One region of the Peribacillus sp. V2I11 genome, then DNA from elsewhere that is predicted to be linked to it. Evidence: a T-box and tRNA genes for the amino acid it is inferred to sense, from the RefSeq annotation. Region 1 holds a T-box; the other holds one or more tRNA genes.

What was found. A T-box is a leader RNA that pairs with one kind of tRNA and senses whether it is charged. The one in region 1 lies ahead of leuS (leucine--tRNA ligase), so its partner is inferred to be a tRNA-Leu.
Region 2: it has a tRNA-Leu gene. The T-box ahead of leuS (leucine--tRNA ligase) is inferred to sense a tRNA for this amino acid. The anticodon was not compared.

The regions. Positions count from the first base shown of each region.
Region 1 is NZ_JAUSYW010000001.1:2,968,477-2,971,876, forward strand. It holds gene mnmL (tRNA modification radical SAM protein MnmL/YtqA) at 1-40, opposite strand, end outside; gene QFZ73_RS14500 (SMI1/KNR4 family protein) at 209-715, shown strand; gene QFZ73_RS14505 (DUF2524 family protein) at 811-1,074, shown strand; T-box leader at 1,231-1,462, shown strand; gene leuS (leucine--tRNA ligase) at 1,516-3,400, shown strand, end outside.
Region 2 is NZ_JAUSYW010000001.1:2,242,542-2,245,941, reverse strand. It holds rRNA gene QFZ73_RS10830 (23S ribosomal RNA) at 1-843, shown strand, start outside; rRNA gene rrf (5S ribosomal RNA) at 907-1,022, shown strand; tRNA gene QFZ73_RS10820 (tRNA-Val) at 1,033-1,108, shown strand; tRNA gene QFZ73_RS10815 (tRNA-Thr) at 1,120-1,195, shown strand; tRNA gene QFZ73_RS10810 (tRNA-Lys) at 1,238-1,313, shown strand; tRNA gene QFZ73_RS10805 (tRNA-Leu) at 1,323-1,404, shown strand; tRNA gene QFZ73_RS10800 (tRNA-Gly) at 1,410-1,484, shown strand; tRNA gene QFZ73_RS10795 (tRNA-Leu) at 1,497-1,585, shown strand; tRNA gene QFZ73_RS10790 (tRNA-Arg) at 1,595-1,671, shown strand; tRNA gene QFZ73_RS10785 (tRNA-Pro) at 1,680-1,756, shown strand; tRNA gene QFZ73_RS10780 (tRNA-Ala) at 1,767-1,842, shown strand; rRNA gene QFZ73_RS10775 (16S ribosomal RNA) at 2,001-3,400, shown strand, end outside.

The sequences.
Region 1 (3,400 bases):
TGTTATCCGTTGCATATATAAACGGGTTTGCTTGATTCAAATCAGCAACCTCCTAAATAAAATAAAGCGCAACATATATTATACAACATTCTCGCAGCTAGGTCTTTTTTTGAAAAAAAAGCGTATACTGTATACTTGAGGGCTAAACATTTTGCTGCTATTTCCAGTATATCTTTGAATGACTATATCCTATCGGGAGCTGATGGACATGACCGGTCAAGTTGAAGAAGCGATTAATCAAATGAAAAAGAAATTAGCCGAAAATAATCAGGTGATCGAAGTAAATGAAGATGGGTTCATATACAAAGCCACTTGCACCTTCAATTCACCTGCTTCGGATGAACAAATTCATTCCTTTGAAAAGAAAACCGGACTGCTTCTGCCCGAGGATTATAAGGAGTTTTTAAAAATAACGAATGGATGCCGTCTGTTCGATAATGTCGAATCGGGCGGGGAAAATGATTTATACAGCTTGGATGATATCATTAATTACACATATGAGAATCCCTACGAGGGATGCTATAAAGTGGCCTGCATTTATCAAGATAATATCGTCATCGATGGGGAAGCCGTCGCTAAAGGCGATAAGGAGTATTTAATGGTAAAAGGCCATATCGATGATTTTGAAGAAGGCGAGAAGCTCCATATGGGCTTTGCCGAATGGATCGAGCAGTTCATTTCCCATCAAGGTGAGAAGTTTTGGGATAAAGGTTGATTGCTCAAAAAAAATGATAATCCACCCGTTATTTGCTCAAACTAGAAAAGATGATTCCGAATCATCCAAATGAGACGCGAAGGAGAGGGTTTGACATGGCAACCAGACAATCCGTCGATCATTTTTTAGAGCAATGTGAAGGGGCTCTCCATTTTGCAGAGTTTGAATTTAACGAGGCCTCACGGCAGGAGCATTATGATGATGAACAATTTCAAAATTCGCAAAGGTATATCGAAGAGGCTTTGACGGATATGGAACGATTGTATGCCAGTTCGAATGACCAGCAACGGGAAATGCTTTCGCGGATGAAGCAGCAGTTGAATGAATTGAGGAATGAAATGATTTTACTGCGACATTAAAGGGAAGCAAGGGAGCTATGAATGCATAGCTCCCTTTTTTTTGCACGAATTTTCCTGAATTCGCATATATAATGAAAAACCTGTCGATAATGTTTATGTACGGCTATTGCAATTATCGGTGAAATTGACTAGAATGAAATAAAATCCAATATTCTCATAAAGACTATGATGAGGAATAGTAGCGGTTTAAACCAGTAAAGAGAGTTGACGGATGGTGCAAGTCAACCTGGGATCATCGTGAACTCGCCTTGGAGTCCCGGGTGTGAAGGTGAAAAGTAATGCCTGGCGTTTTAATCCATGTTACGGATGTTTTAAGCTGGGCGGATTTTAGCTATCGCCAATGTGGGTGGTACCGCGGGAAGATATACATAATCCTCTCGTCCCTATTTTGGGATGAGGGGTTTTTTATTGTTTTTTATACGGAAATTAGGAGGAAATCAAATGAGTTTTGACCATAGAAGCATAGAAACGAAATGGCAAAAGTACTGGGAAGGCAATAAGACATTCAAAACGGGTGAAGAAAGCGGCAAACGTAAATTCTACGCGCTGGATATGTTCCCATATCCTTCAGGGGCCGGTCTTCATGTGGGGCATCCGGAAGGTTATACCGCAAGCGATATCCTTGCACGGATGAAACGGGCGCAGGGGTATAATGTATTGCATCCGATCGGCTGGGACGCTTTTGGACTTCCGGCAGAGCAATATGCGATCGATACGGGAAATGATCCAGCTGAATTCACGGAGCACAACATCAACACGTTCCGCCGCCAAATCAAAGCCCTTGGTTTTTCTTATGACTGGGATCGCGAAATAAACACGACAGATCCCGACTATTACAAATGGACGCAATGGATCTTCTTGAAATTATATGAAAAGGGCCTGGCATATATTGATGAAGTGGCCGTTAACTGGTGTCCGGCACTTGGCACGGTATTGGCTAACGAAGAAGTCATCGATGGGAAAAGTGAGCGTGGGGGACATCCGGTTGAGCGCCGTCCGATGAAACAATGGATGCTTCGTATCACGGCGTATGCAGACCGCTTAATCGACGATCTGAATGATGTGGATTGGCCGGAAAACATCAAGGATATGCAGCGTAACTGGATTGGCCGTTCCGAGGGAGCGGAGGTTACATTCAATATCGATGGCTTTGATGAAACATTCACGGTATTCACGACTCGTCCGGATACGTTATTCGGTGCAACATATGCCGTATTGGCACCTGAACATCACTTTGTCGATAAAATTACGACGGCTGATCAAAGGGCGGCAGTTGAAGCCTATTTAGATGAAGTGAAACATAAAAGCGACTTGGAAAGAACAGACTTGGCAAAGGATAAATCGGGTGTGTTCACGGGGGCTTATGCCATTAACCCTGTAAACGGCGAAAAAATGCCGATCTGGATTGCCGATTACGTGTTGATCAGCTACGGAACAGGTGCAATCATGGCCGTTCCTGCCCATGATGAGCGTGATTATGAATTTGCAGTTAAGTTCGACTTGCCGATCAAGGAAGTCGTAGCTGGCGGAGATGTGACAAGTGAAGCATATACAGGTGATGGACTTCATGTGAATTCGGAATTCCTTGATGGATTGAATAAGGAAGATGCCATTTCGACGATGATCAAATGGCTGGAAGAAAAAGAAATCGGTACGAAGAAAATAACATACCGCCTTCGCGACTGGTTATTCAGCCGTCAGCGTTACTGGGGTGAACCGATTCCAATCATCCATTGGGAAGACGGCACGATGTCTTCAGTGAAGGAAGAAGATCTTCCATTGATTTTACCGAAAGCTACGGACATCAAGCCTTCAGGTACAGGCGAATCACCTCTTGCGAACATATCGGAATGGGTGAATGTAACGGATGAAAACGGACGAAAAGGGCGACGTGAGACAAACACGATGCCACAGTGGGCAGGAAGCAGCTGGTACTTCCTTCGTTATATCGATCCTGACAACAAGGAAGCACTTGCAGATCCTGAAAAATTAAAAGAATGGATGCCGGTCGACATTTATATTGGCGGCGCTGAGCATGCAGTGCTTCACTTGCTTTACGCTCGTTTCTGGCATAAGTTCCTGTACGATATCGGTGTCGTGCCAACGAAGGAACCATTCCAAAACCTATTTAACCAAGGAATGATCCTTGGCGAGAATAATGAAAAAATGAGTAAATCCAAAGGGAATGTCGTGAACCCGGATGATATCGTTGAAAGCCATGGTGCCGATACACTTCGCATGTACGAAATGTTCATGGGGCCATTGGATGCTTCGATTGCCTGGTCCACAAACGGATTGGACGGTTCCCGCAGATTCCTTGACCGTA
Region 2 (3,400 bases), 730 kb from region 1:
GAAAGACCCCGTGGAGCTTTACTGCAGCCTGATATTGAATTTTGGTACAGCTTGTACAGGATAGGTAGGAGCCTGAGAAGCCGGAGCGCTAGCTTCGGTGGAGGCGTTGGTGGGATACTACCCTGGCTGTATTGAAATTCTAACCCGCGCCCCTCATCGGGGTGGGAGACAGTGTCAGGTGGGCAGTTTGACTGGGGCGGTCGCCTCCTAAAGAGTAACGGAGGCGCCCAAAGGTTCCCTCAGAATGGTTGGAAATCATTCGTAGAGTGTAAAGGCACAAGGGAGCTTGACTGCGAGACCTACAAGTCGAGCAGGGACGAAAGTCGGGCTTAGTGATCCGGTGGTTCCGCATGGAAGGGCCATCGCTCAACGGATAAAAGCTACCCCGGGGATAACAGGCTTATCTCCCCCAAGAGTCCACATCGACGGGGAGGTTTGGCACCTCGATGTCGGCTCATCGCATCCTGGGGCTGTAGTCGGTCCCAAGGGTTGGGCTGTTCGCCCATTAAAGCGGTACGCGAGCTGGGTTCAGAACGTCGTGAGACAGTTCGGTCCCTATCCGTCGCGGGCGCAGGAAATTTGAGAGGAGCTGTCCTTAGTACGAGAGGACCGGGATGGACGCACCGCTGGTGTACCAGTTGTCTTGCCAAAGGCATAGCTGGGTAGCTACGTGCGGACGGGATAAGTGCTGAAAGCATCTAAGCATGAAGCCCCCCTCAAGATGAGATTTCCCATGGCGCAAGCTAGTAAGATCCCTGAAAGATGATCAGGTTGATAGGTCAGAGGTGGAAGCGTGGCGACATGTGGAGCTGACTGATACTAATAGATCGAGGACTTAACCAACGCTTTAAAAAAATGAAATACCTTCTTATTATCTAGTTTTGAAGGAACGACGTTCCTGATATGTTTGGTGGCGATAGCGAAGAGGTCACACCCGTTCCCATTCCGAACACGGCAGTTAAGCTCTTCAGCGCCGATGGTAGTTGGGGGTTTCCCCCTGTGAGAGTAGGACGCCGCCAAGCAGTTATATATGGAGGATTAGCTCAGCTGGGAGAGCATCTGCCTTACAAGCAGAGGGTCGGCGGTTCGATCCCGTCATCCTCCACCATTTTTACACTTGCCGGTGTAGCTCAACTGGTAGAGCAACTGACTTGTAATCAGTAGGTTGGGGGTTCAAGTCCTCTTGCCGGCACCATTTTCATACAAGCTTGATATAGCATATATAAATAGTTTATATGAGCCATTAGCTCAGTTGGTAGAGCATCTGACTTTTAATCAGAGGGTCGAAGGTTCGAATCCTTCATGGCTCACCATTATATTATGCGGGTGTGGCGGAATTGGCAGACGCACCAGACTTAGGATCTGGCGCCGCAAGGCGTGGGGGTTCAAGTCCCTTCACCCGCATGTTTGCGGAAGTAGTTCAGTGGTAGAATACAACCTTGCCAAGGTTGGGGTCGCGGGTTCGAATCCCGTCTTCCGCTCCACTATTTATTTATGCCGGGGTGGCGGAACTGGCAGACGCACAGGACTTAAAATCCTGCGGTAGGTGACTACCGTACCGGTTCGATTCCGGTCCTCGGCACCATCTTAATATGCGCCCGTAGCTCAATTGGATAGAGCATCTGACTACGAATCAGAAGGTTGTAGGTTCGACTCCCGCCGGGCGCACCATATTTTTTCGGGAAGTAGCTCAGCTTGGTAGAGCACTTGGTTTGGGACCAAGGGGTCGCAGGTTCGAATCCTGTCTTCCCGACCATGATTATTTTGGGGCCTTAGCTCAGCTGGGAGAGCGCCTGCCTTGCACGCAGGAGGTCAGCGGTTCGATCCCGCTAGGCTCCACCAAAAAAACTTGACAAGCCCATTTGGATTTGTTATGATATGAAAGTTGATTCTTTTAGAAGAGTCAAATTGCTCTTTGAAAACTGAACAAAACAAAGCGCCAACGTTAAATTTTAAGTGAGCACACACTATAAAAAAAGCAAATGAGCAAGTCAAACATTTCTTCGGAGAGTTTGATCCTGGCTCAGGACGAACGCTGGCGGCGTGCCTAATACATGCAAGTCGAGCGAATCGATGGGAGCTTGCTCCCTGAGATTAGCGGCGGACGGGTGAGTAACACGTGGGCAACCTGCCTATAAGACTGGGATAACTTCGGGAAACCGGAGCTAATACCGGATACGTTCTTTTCTCGCATGAGAGAAGATGGAAAGACGGTTTACGCTGTCACTTATAGATGGGCCCGCGGCGCATTAGCTAGTTGGTGAGGTAATGGCTCACCAAGGCGACGATGCGTAGCCGACCTGAGAGGGTGATCGGCCACACTGGGACTGAGACACGGCCCAGACTCCTACGGGAGGCAGCAGTAGGGAATCTTCCGCAATGGACGAAAGTCTGACGGAGCAACGCCGCGTGAACGAAGAAGGCCTTCGGGTCGTAAAGTTCTGTTGTTAGGGAAGAACAAGTACCAGAGTAACTGCTGGTACCTTGACGGTACCTAACCAGAAAGCCACGGCTAACTACGTGCCAGCAGCCGCGGTAATACGTAGGTGGCAAGCGTTGTCCGGAATTATTGGGCGTAAAGCGCGCGCAGGTGGTTCCTTAAGTCTGATGTGAAAGCCCACGGCTCAACCGTGGAGGGTCATTGGAAACTGGGGAACTTGAGTGCAGAAGAGGAAAGTGGAATTCCAAGTGTAGCGGTGAAATGCGTAGAGATTTGGAGGAACACCAGTGGCGAAGGCGACTTTCTGGTCTGTAACTGACACTGAGGCGCGAAAGCGTGGGGAGCAAACAGGATTAGATACCCTGGTAGTCCACGCCGTAAACGATGAGTGCTAAGTGTTAGAGGGTTTCCGCCCTTTAGTGCTGCAGCTAACGCATTAAGCACTCCGCCTGGGGAGTACGGCCGCAAGGCTGAAACTCAAAGGAATTGACGGGGGCCCGCACAAGCGGTGGAGCATGTGGTTTAATTCGAAGCAACGCGAAGAACCTTACCAGGTCTTGACATCCTCTGACAACCCTAGAGATAGGGCTTTCCCCTTCGGGGGACAGAGTGACAGGTGGTGCATGGTTGTCGTCAGCTCGTGTCGTGAGATGTTGGGTTAAGTCCCGCAACGAGCGCAACCCTTGATCTTAGTTGCCAGCATTCAGTTGGGCACTCTAAGGTGACTGCCGGTGACAAACCGGAGGAAGGTGGGGATGACGTCAAATCATCATGCCCCTTATGACCTGGGCTACACACGTGCTACAATGGATGGTACAAAGGGCTGCAAACCTGCGAAGGTAAGCGAATCCCATAAAGCCATTCTCAGTTCGGATTGTAGGCTGCAACTCGCCTACATGAAGCCGGAATCGCTAGTAATCGCGGATCAGCATGCCGCGGTGAATACGTTCCCGGGCCTTG